3 regions of the Streptomyces sp. 135 genome follow, and region 3 is predicted to be linked to each of the others. Evidence: riboswitches for the same ligand, from Rfam matches in the RefSeq annotation. Region 3 holds a riboswitch; each other region holds the start of a gene.

Region 1 (3,266 bases), 590 kb from region 3:
CGTTCCAGCCGGCCCAGTCGTCCTCGAACAGCGGGTCCTCGATGGAGACGAGGGGGTACGAGGCGACGAGCTCCTCGTAGTACTCGGTCATCTCGGCGGCCGTGCGGGACTTGCCCTCGAACTGGTACGTGCCGTCCTTGTAGAACTCGGACGCGGCGACGTCGAGGGCGAGCGCGATCTGCTCGCCGGGGACGTAGCCGGCCTCCTTGATGGCCTCCAGGATGAGGTCGAGGGCGGCGCGGTTGGAGTCGAGGTTCGGGGCGAAGCCGCCCTCGTCGCCGAGGCCGGTGGCCAGGCCCTTGCTCTTCAGGACCTTCTTCAGCGTGTGGTAGACCTCGGTGCCCCAGCGCAGCGCCTCGGAGAACGACTCGGCGCCGATCGGCGCGATCATGAACTCCTGGATGTCGACGTTGGAGTCCGCGTGCGACCCGCCGTTGAGGATGTTCATCATCGGCACGGGCAGCAGGTGCGCGTTCGGGCCGCCGAGGTAGCGGAACAGCGGCAGGTCGCTGGCCTCGGAGGCGGCGTGCGCGACGGCGAGCGAGACGCCGAGGATGGCGTTGGCGCCGAGGGAGCCCTTGTTGTCGGTGGCGTCCAGGTCGAACATCGCCTGGTCGATCAGGCGCTGCTCGGTGGCGTCGTAGCCGACGAGCTCCGGGCCGATCTGCTCGATGACGGCGAGGACGGCCTTCTCGACACCCTTGCCCTGGTAACGGTTGGGGTCACCGTCACGGAGTTCGATGGCCTCGAAGGCACCGGTGGAGGCACCGGACGGGACGGCGGCACGACCGGTGCTGCCGTCGTCGAGGCCGACCTCGACCTCGACCGTGGGGTTGCCTCGGGAGTCCAGGATTTCCCGGGCTACGACGACGTCGATGGACGGCACGAGCATCTCCTTCTGGGATGTGACGCGTTTACGCGGGCCGATTCGGCCCGCGTCTCCTGAGCCTAACCGGCTCCGGGCCCCAGGCCAGCCGACCGCCCGTCCCGTGGGACGGGGGAAGGCTCAAATGGCCGGGAAACGGGATGGAAGCCCGCGTTTCTACTGGCCGGTAGCTCGCTAGGAGCGAACAGCGGACATGGCCCCGCCCCGGTGCGTACGGGGATACGCGCACCGGGGCGGGGAGCCCGTGGGGACGGGGCGGGACGGCCGTGCGTCCGCCGAGGCACGGCCGTGACCGGATCCGTCAGCTGAGGTGCAGCTGCTGGCCGGGGTAGATGAAGTCGGCGTTGTCGATGATGTCGCCGTTGAGCTTGTAGACCTTCTGCCAGCCGCCCTTGACGTCGTGCGCCTCGGCGATCTTGGACAGCGTGTCGCCGGTCTTGACCTTGTACTCGCCGTCGCCCTTCTCGACCTTCTTGCCGGTCGGGGTCTCGACGGTCTTCTTGGACTCGGTCTGCGGCGCGGGCTGCGGCTTCGGGGCCTGCTGCGTCTTGTGCTGCGGAGCGGCCTGCTGCTGCGGGGCGGCCTGCTGCTGCGTCTTCTGCGGCTGCGGCTTGGCCTGCTGCTGCGGGGCCTGCTGCTGGCCGCCGCCGTTGTACGCGGCGCCCGAGAGACCGACGCCGCAGTGCGGCCAGGCGCCCTTGCCCTGGCCGGCGAGGACCTTCTCGGCGATCTCGATCTGCTGGGCCTTGGAGGCCTTGTCGGCGGTCGGGGCGTACTTCGTACCGCCGTACGCGGCCCAGGTGGAGGGCGAGAACTGGAGGCCGCCCTGGTAGCCGTTGCCGGTGTTGATCGACCAGTTGCCGCCGGACTCGCACTGGGCGACGGCGTCCCACTCCTGGCCGGTGGCGGCGGAGGCCGAACCGGCGGCCATCAGCGGGGCGGCCACGGCGGCACCGGTGACACCGGCGAGCGTGACGACACGGGTGGCCTTGGACGGACGGCGGTGCTTGCCCTTGCTGGAAAACAGCATGAGTTGATCCCCTCACCGACGCCTGCGAGGTGAGCTGTCGGGTTCGGGCCAGTGAAGTTGCCCGGCCGCACCACGTGAGTGCGACTTCACCCCTAGCCGGTCCCGTACGTCCCGCTCCTCCTCGGAGCTCGACGTGCGGACCCGGCGGCTTACCTTGGGTCCCCCGCTCCTGCCTACGGCGCTCGAAGCGACGACTGTTCCCGTCCGGCCGTTGGCAGGATTCGGCGTACCGACCGGCGGGGCCCACCAGTGGCGGGCGTTGACGACGGTAGTCACGCGATCCACGGAATTTCAAAGGCGATCAGGGCTTCTGAGACCCATCTCTCACTTACGCCAATACCGACATTCGGCGCGAAGCACCCCGTGGACGGTTCGTCAACTACCCCTACTTTTCGCCCAAATCGAGGCTCTGACCGGGGAGAATGAGGTCCGGGTCGGCCCCGACGGTCTTCTTGTTCTCGGTGTACAGCTCGTGCCAGCCGCCCTTGACGTCCAAGTCGTCCGCGATGGCCGACAGGTTGTCACCGGAACGCACCGTGTACGTCCCGTCGGCGACCTTCTCGGTGCGCTCGCCGCCGCGCGAGGCGTGCCGGCCCGGACGGTCGCCGCCGCTGCCGGAGGCGGGACTCTCGTCCGCGTGGTCGCCCCGGTGACGGCCGGAGGTGGAGTCGTCGGAGGGGGCGGCCGGGTCCTTCGACCCGGGGGTGCCGGCCGAAGGGGCTTCGTCGCGCCCGGACTTGCCGTCCGTCGGGCGCTTGTCGCCCTTGTCGCCGTTGCCGCTGTTGCCCTGCTTGTCGCCCTTTTCGTGATTCTTGTCTCGGGAGGCGTCGCCCGAACCGGGCGTGTCGCCGTCGTCGTCGGCGGAGCCGGGGCCTTCTGACGCGTCGTCGGAGGCCTTGTCCGACGACTTGTCGGCGGCCTTGCCCTTGGAGTCCTTGGAGTCCCCCGAGCCCTCGGAGTCCTGGGAGCCCTTCGACTTCTCCGACCCCGTCGAACCGGTCGAACCGTTCGAGTCGCTCGAGTCGTCCCTGTCCGACGAGTCGGCGGGCTCCGGGGGGATCGGATCGCCCGGGTCCACGTCGGCCGCCGCGCCGCCGTCGGTGAGTCCGGCGATCGGGGCGCAGCTCGGCCAGGCCTCGGGGCCCTGCCCGTCGAGGATCCTCTCGGCCACGGCGATCTGCTGGGACTTGGAGGCCTGGTCGGCGCTCGGCGCGTAGTCGAGGCCGCCGTGCTTCTCCCACATGTCCTCGGAGAGCTGGAGCCCTCCGTAGTAGCCGTTCCCGGGGTTGGCGCTCCACGCGCCGCCGCTCTCGCACTCGGCGAGCTTGTCCCACGTCACCGTCTCGGCGG
Region 2 (3,266 bases), 2.3 Mb from region 3:
GCGGCGCGCTGCCCAACGGCCTCACGGTGCTGCGCTGTAACCGCCCCGGCCAGCAGGTCGTCGCCGTGGAGGTCCACCTGGAGGCGCCCCTGGACGCCGAGCCGAAGGGTCTCGACGGCGTCGCCACGATCATGGCGAGGGCCTTCAACGAAGGCACCGACAAGCATTCGGCGGAGGAGTTCGCCGCCGAGCTCGACCGGTGCGGCGCCACCATGGACGCGCACGCCGACCACCCCGGCGTCCGCGTCTCCCTCGAAGTCCCGGTCTCCCGCCTCCCCAAGGCGCTCGGCCTGCTCTCCGACGCCCTGCGGGCCCCTGCCTTCGCGGACAGCGAGATCGAACGCCTCGTACGCAACCGCCTGGACGAGATCCCGCACGAGGCGGCCAACCCGGCACGCCGCGCGGCCAAGGAGCTCTCCAGGCAGCTGTTCCCGGCGAGTTCGCGCATGTCGCGGCCCCGCCAGGGCACCGAGGAGACGGTCAAGGCCATCGACGCGGCCGCGGTGCGCGCCTTCTACGAGGCGCACGTGCGTCCCGCCACGTCCACCCTGGTGGTCGTCGGCGACCTCGCGGGCACCGACCTGGACGCCGTCCTCGCGGACACCGTCGGCACCTGGAAGGGCGGCACCGCCGAGCCCCGCCCGATGCCCGCGATCACCGCGGACGACACGGGCCGCGTCGTCATCGTGGACCGCCCCGGAGCCGTCCAGACGCAGCTCCTGATCGGCCGCATCGGCCCGGACCGGCACGACCGGATCTGGCCGGCCCAGGTCCTCGGCACGTACTGCCTGGGCGGCACCCTCACCTCCCGTCTGGACCGCGTCCTGCGCGAGGAGAAGGGCTACACCTACGGCGTACGGGCGTTCAGCCAGGTCCTGCGCTCCGCACCGGACGGCACGGGCGCCGCGATGCTCGCCATCAGCGGCTCCGTCGACACCGCCTCCACGGGGCCCGCGCTGGAGGACCTCTGGACGGTCCTGCGCACCCTCGCAGCCGAGGGCCTGACCGACGCCGAGCGCGACGTGGCGGTGCAGAACCTGGTGGGCGTGGCCCCGCTCAAGTACGAGATGGCCGCCTCCGTGGCCGCCACGCTCGCCGACCAGGTCGAGCAGAACCTCCCGGACGACTTCCAGGCGCGGCTCTACCGGCAGTTGGCCGCGACCGGCACCGTGGAGGCCACCGCGGCCGTCGTGAGCGCCTTCCCGGAGGACCACCTGGTGACGATCCTCGTCGGGGACGCCGCGGAGATCGAGGAGCCCGTCAGGGCGCTCGGCATCGGCGAGGTGAGTGTGGTCGCCGGCTGAGCAGCTGTCAGGACATATCGGGACCCCGGCGACCGTTTCGATGGCCGGGGTCGCGTACTCCCTATATGTCCGAATTCATAGGGTGGTTGCCTGTTCGGTGTGTGGCGTGCGCTACAAAAGAGGCGTTCTGTTTGTCGATTGAAAGACGGCCCGTTTAGCGTCGGTCCGGCTGTTCGTCACGCAGTACGTCGCATCCGCGGCACCGGACAGTCATCGCCGAGTCCCCGTACGGCGCGAGCCAGGGGAGCCGGGGACCCACATGTCCCCTGGGGTGAATCGGGCACCTTGCCGTCAGGTGAGGGACTCGTAGGAGACCTTCCTGCTCCGAACCCGTCAGCTAACCCGGTAGGCGAGAAGGAAGGAAAGGATCAGCCGCTTCATGGCGTTCACCCGTGCCACCGGGAAGCACCGTCGTCCCAGCCGCCTCACCCGCACCACCGCGAACGTCGCGGGCGTCGCCGCGATCACCACCACGGGTGTCATCGGAGGCCTGGCCGCTCCGGCGCTCGCCGCCGCCGACGACGCCGCCTTCGAACACACCGGGCTCACCCAGGCGATCTCCGTGGGCGACTCGCTCGCCGCCAGCATCGACGCGCAGGCCGCCGCCCAGCGGCAGGCCGCCGACGACGCCGCGGCCGCCAAGAAGGCCGAAGAGGCCGCCAAGAAGAAGGCTGCCGAGGAGAAGCGCAAGGCCGAGGCCGAGGCCAAGGCGAAGGCCAAGAAGGAGCGCGAGGCCAAGGAGCGCGCCGCCCGCGAGGCCGAGCGCAAGCGCCTGAACACCTACGTCTCCCCGATCTCCGGCTCGTACGTCTCCACGGGCTACCAGACCGGCGGCGCCATGTGGTCCTCCGGCAGCCACACCGGCGTCGACTTCCACGCAGCGTCCGGTACCCCGGTCCACGCGGTGGGCGCCGGTACCGTCGTCGAGGCGGGCTGGGGCGGTGCCTACGGCAACAACGTGGTCATCAAGATGAACGACGGCACGTACACCCAGTACGGCCACATGTCATCCCTCGGCGTCACCGTCGGCCAGACGGTCACCCCGGGCCAGCAGATAGGCCTCTCGGGCTCCACCGGCAACTCCAGTGGCCCGCACCTCCACTTCGAGGCCCGCACCGGCCCGGACTACGGCTCGGACATCGACCCCGTGGCGTACCTCCGCTCGCACGGCGTCAACGTCTGACCCGTCCCGGTACCTCACCGAAGGCCCCGGCTCTCCCGAGCCGGGGCCTTCGCCGTTTCCGGCCCGCCCTCGCCTGGCCAAAAGATATCCATGGAATCCGGCCCGCCATCGGAAATTAAGCGGCTCTGCAATAGAGTTCCGGAACGAGCGTCGGTCGACCGCGTTTCGCGGGGATTAAGGCGGAGGTCCGGTCATGCGCATTCCCGCACACTCGGTATGCACGGCCATCCGGGACGACATTGTCGCCGGGGTCTACGAAAGGGGTGGGCGGCTCACCGAGGAGCTTCTCGCGCGCCGTTACGGCGTCTCCCGCGTCCCCGTACGCGAAGCCCTGCGCACCCTGGAGGCCGAGGGCTTCGTCGTCACGCGCAGGCACGCGGGCGCCTGTGTCGCCGAGCCCACGGAGCAGGAGGCAGCCGACCTCCTGGAGCTGCGCACGGTGCTCGAACCGCTCGCCGCGGCCCGCGCCGCACAGCGCCGCACCGACGCGCACCTCAAGGTCCTGCGCGGACTCGTGCGGCTGGGCCAGGAGCGCGTGCGGAAGGGTCAGGGGGAGGATCTGCGCTCGCTGGGCGGCTGGTTCCACGAGACGCTCGCCCAGGCCTCCGGCAGCCCCGGCCTCATCACGCTGCTCACCCAGCTGCGGCACAAGCTCGCCTGGATGTACGTCGTAGGGCCCCCGGCCGCGCCCGCGGTGTCCTGGTCCGAGCACGCGGCGATCGTCGACGCGGTGGCCCGCGGGGACGTGGAACGGGCCAGGATGCTCACTGCCGGCCACG
Region 3 (3,266 bases):
ATCTCCTCGACGGGGACCGAGGGGTCGTCGAAGTGGGTGTAGTACAGGTCGATGTAGTCGGTGCCGAGGCGGCGCAGCGAGGCGTCGGCGGCCCTCTTGATGGTGTCCGGGGCCAGGCCCTTGTACTCGGGGTGGGCGCCGGCCTTCGTGGCCAGGAGGATGTCGGAGCGGTTGCCGCGCTCGGCCAGCCACTCGCCGATGAGGGTCTCGGACTCGCCGCCCTCGTTCCCCTCCACCCAGCTCGAATAGGTGTCGGCGGTGTCGATGAAGTTGCCGCCCGCGGCGGTGTAGGCGTCGAGGACGGCGAAGGACGCCGTCCGGTCGGCGGTCCAGCCGAAGACGTTGCCGCCGAGGGCGAGCGGGAAGACCTCGAGGTCGGAAGAGCCAAGCGTGCGAAGAGAAGTCATGCGTTCCTCAACGGACCCGCCGGAAACGGAATTCCGGCGACTCCCCCAAATGAACGTCAAGTCGTCCGCTTCGGGTCAGGGGTTGAGGCCCTTGCTCTGGAGCCAGGCGAGCGGGTCGACGGTGGAGCCGCCCGCGGTGTGGACCTCCATGTGGAGGTGCGGTCCGGTGACGTTGCCGGTCGCGCCGACGCGCCCGATGACATCGCCGGTGCTGACCTTCTGTCCCGCGCTGACGTTCATCGAGGACTGGTGGCAGTACCAGACCTCGGTGCCGTCGCTCAGCTCCAGGACGGTGCGGTAGCCGTACGCGCCCGCCCAGCCGGCCTCCTTGACGGTGCCGGTGTGGACGGCCTTGAGCGGGGTACCCGTCGGTGCGGCGAAGTCGAGGCCGGTGTGGTGCCCGGAGGACCACATGGAGCCGGCGACACCGAAGTGCGACGTGATGGTGTACGAGGAGGTGGGCAGCGCGTAGCTCTTGGCGAGCTTGGCCCGGCGCTCGGCCAGGGCCTTGGCCTCGCGGGCCTCCTGCTCCTTCTTCTTCTTGGCGGCGGCCTTGGCGTCGGCCTTCCGCTCGGCCAGCTTCTGCTGGGCGGCGGCCTCCTCGGCGGCCTTCTTGACGGCGGCCTCCTCGGCCGCGGTCCGCACCGCGTCGTCCGCTTGGTCCTGCTGGTTCTCGGCCTGCTGCATGATGCGGGCGCGCAGTGCCTCGCCCGCGTCCGTGGCGCCCTGCTCGGCGTCGGTGGAGCTGACACCGGCGGCGCTGAGCGGAGCCGCGGCCATGACGGCTTCGGAGCCCGCGGGGGCGGCGGAGTCGTCGGAGAGGAGGGAGCCCACGCCGGGCAGGGACTCGGCCTCGGGGAGCGAGTCGGCGACGGCGCCGAGGTCGGGCATCGAGATGGAGACGGGCGCCTTGCCGTCCTGCGCGGTGGCTATGCCGCCCGCGCCGACGGCGGCGATGACGCCGACGCCCAGCACGGTGGAGCTGCGGGCGAGCCCGCCGCCGCCCTTCTTGTGCACACGGTGCCTGCCGCGGACGGGACGGACGGACTCCTCGGTGGGATTCCATTCCTCCCAGGTCTCCTGGTCGTAACCACCGAAGTCGTCGTCATTCGGTACGTACGCGGCTTGGGGAGCAGGCCGGTTGGACGCCACTGGGGCGCACTCCTTTCCTTCCTTCTCGCCTACCGGGTTAGCTGACGGGTTCGGAGCAGGAAGGTCTCCTACGGACAACCGGCACGGATGCACAGCTGCCCGATTCACCCCAAGTTGGTGGTTCCCCGGCTCCCTTGCGGGATTAGGCGTGTGCGCACGGAGCCGCCTCTAGTGACGGCTGGGACGACCGCGCTGCGTTATCGAACGTTAATAGACAGCGGTGCCGTATTCCAAGCTGTTCCGATTGATCATTAACGCTCGCGGGCGGGACTTAAGGGGCACGAGGGCTCTTACCGGGTCGAGTTGACCGTGCGTCACCCGAGGAAGTCACACACCGGAACTTCACATTCCCTTGACAGGACGTCAGTTGTGATGCGGAGGGCCGCACTTCAGTCACGGCCAGTGACACGGCTCTCCGCCGCGGCCTTCCCGTCCCCGGTGGCCGGCCGCCGCACCGCGAGCAGCGCCATGTCGTCCGTCGCCGCGCCACCGGTGTGCCGCCGCACCTCCTGCGTGAGCGTGGCGAGCAGCGTGTGCGGGCCCTCGCGGCCGGGGAAGATCCGCCCGGCGAGCCGGGTCGCGGGGTCGTAGAAGGCCCCGGTCGCGTCGCGCGCCTCCGAGAGACCGTCCGTGTAGAAGAGCAGCATCGCGCCGGGCGGGAACTCCGACTCGTCCGCCCGGTCCGGCCACGCCCCGAGCTCCCCCATGCCGAGCGGCAGCGCGGGCTCGCTCGGGGAGAGCACGCACAGCCGGCCGTCGCCCCGCAGCAGCAGCGGCTCCGGATGCCCCCGGTTCACCAGCCGTACGCAGCCGTCGCCGACCCGGATCTCCGCGAGGACGGCGGTGGTGAACCCCTCGAAGGCGTCGAGCCCGTCGCGCCGGGTGCCCTCCCGCGCGAGGGCCCGCTCCAGGCGCTGCGCCACCGCCTCCAGGGTGGTCTCCTGCTCGGCGGCCTCACGGAAGGCGCCGATGACGACGGCGACGGCGGCCACCGCGCCCATGCCCTTGCCACGGACGTCGCCGACGATGAGCCGTACGCCGTGCGGGGTGTCCTGTACGGCGTACAGATCACCGCCGATGAACGCGTCGGCCTGCGCGGCCTCGTACCGCGCCGCGAGGTCGAGCCCGCCGATGCGGGGATCGGGCTGCGGCAGCACGGCGCGCTGGGTGGCCTCGGCGATGGAGCGGGCGATGGCGAGCCGGTCGTTGCCCCGGCGCACGACGCGGTTGATGAAGATCGCGAGGGCCGCGACGGTCGCCACGGTGAGCAGTTCGGTGACGGCCTCGACATGGCCGCCGACGGAGCTGCCGTAGTGCAGCACGGTGACCGCGACCGAGGCCGCGACGCCCGTCAGGACGGTGCCGAGCAGCGAGTAGAAGGGGGCGGCGATCAGCGGGGCCGCCGTGAAGAGCGGGGCGGCGGTGAACTCGGGCGGGGTCAGGGCGTCGTACACGACTCCGACGACGAGGAGCAGGACGGGCAGTATCCGTACGAGGGTCCGCTCGTGCGCGGTGGCTCCGCTGCCGCCGGTACCTCCACGCTGCCCCACCGCTTGTCTCCCGCCGATCCCGCGCCCATCGCCGCGCTGCACCCAGGCTTCCTGGAGAGGGGTCCGGGTGCTAGCTGGTGTGGGCCGGACGGGTGACGGGAGGCGGGAAGAAGGGCACACCGCCCTGGAAGAGAGCCCGAAAACCCCGGAACCCAGA

The links. A riboswitch is a leader RNA that binds a small molecule or an ion and turns the genes downstream of it on or off. The one in region 3 is predicted to bind cyclic di-AMP.
Region 1: it holds a riboswitch for cyclic di-AMP, as region 3 does, so the genes downstream of both, KKZ08_RS15775 (transglycosylase family protein) here and KKZ08_RS18450 (M23 family metallopeptidase) in region 3, are expected to answer to the same signal.
Region 2: it holds a riboswitch for cyclic di-AMP, as region 3 does, so the genes downstream of both, KKZ08_RS28880 (M23 family metallopeptidase) here and KKZ08_RS18450 (M23 family metallopeptidase) in region 3, are expected to answer to the same signal.

Annotation. Positions count from the first base shown of each region.
Region 1 is NZ_CP075691.1:3,520,832-3,524,097, forward strand. Features, by position in the region: gene eno (phosphopyruvate hydratase) at 1-892, opposite strand, end outside; gene KKZ08_RS15775 (transglycosylase family protein) at 1,188-1,916, opposite strand; cyclic di-AMP (ydaO/yuaA leader) riboswitch at 1,921-2,107, opposite strand; gene KKZ08_RS15780 (transglycosylase family protein) at 2,302-3,266, opposite strand, start outside.
Region 2 is NZ_CP075691.1:6,409,138-6,412,403, forward strand. Features, by position in the region: gene KKZ08_RS28875 (pitrilysin family protein) at 1-1,304, shown strand, start outside; cyclic di-AMP (ydaO/yuaA leader) riboswitch at 1,509-1,671, shown strand; gene KKZ08_RS28880 (M23 family metallopeptidase) at 1,684-2,487, shown strand; gene KKZ08_RS28885 (GntR family transcriptional regulator) at 2,681-3,266, shown strand, end outside.
Region 3 is NZ_CP075691.1:4,107,180-4,110,445, forward strand. Features, by position in the region: gene KKZ08_RS18445 (aldo/keto reductase) at 1-407, opposite strand, end outside; gene KKZ08_RS18450 (M23 family metallopeptidase) at 483-1,559, opposite strand; cyclic di-AMP (ydaO/yuaA leader) riboswitch at 1,571-1,718, opposite strand; gene KKZ08_RS18455 (PP2C family protein-serine/threonine phosphatase) at 1,949-3,109, opposite strand.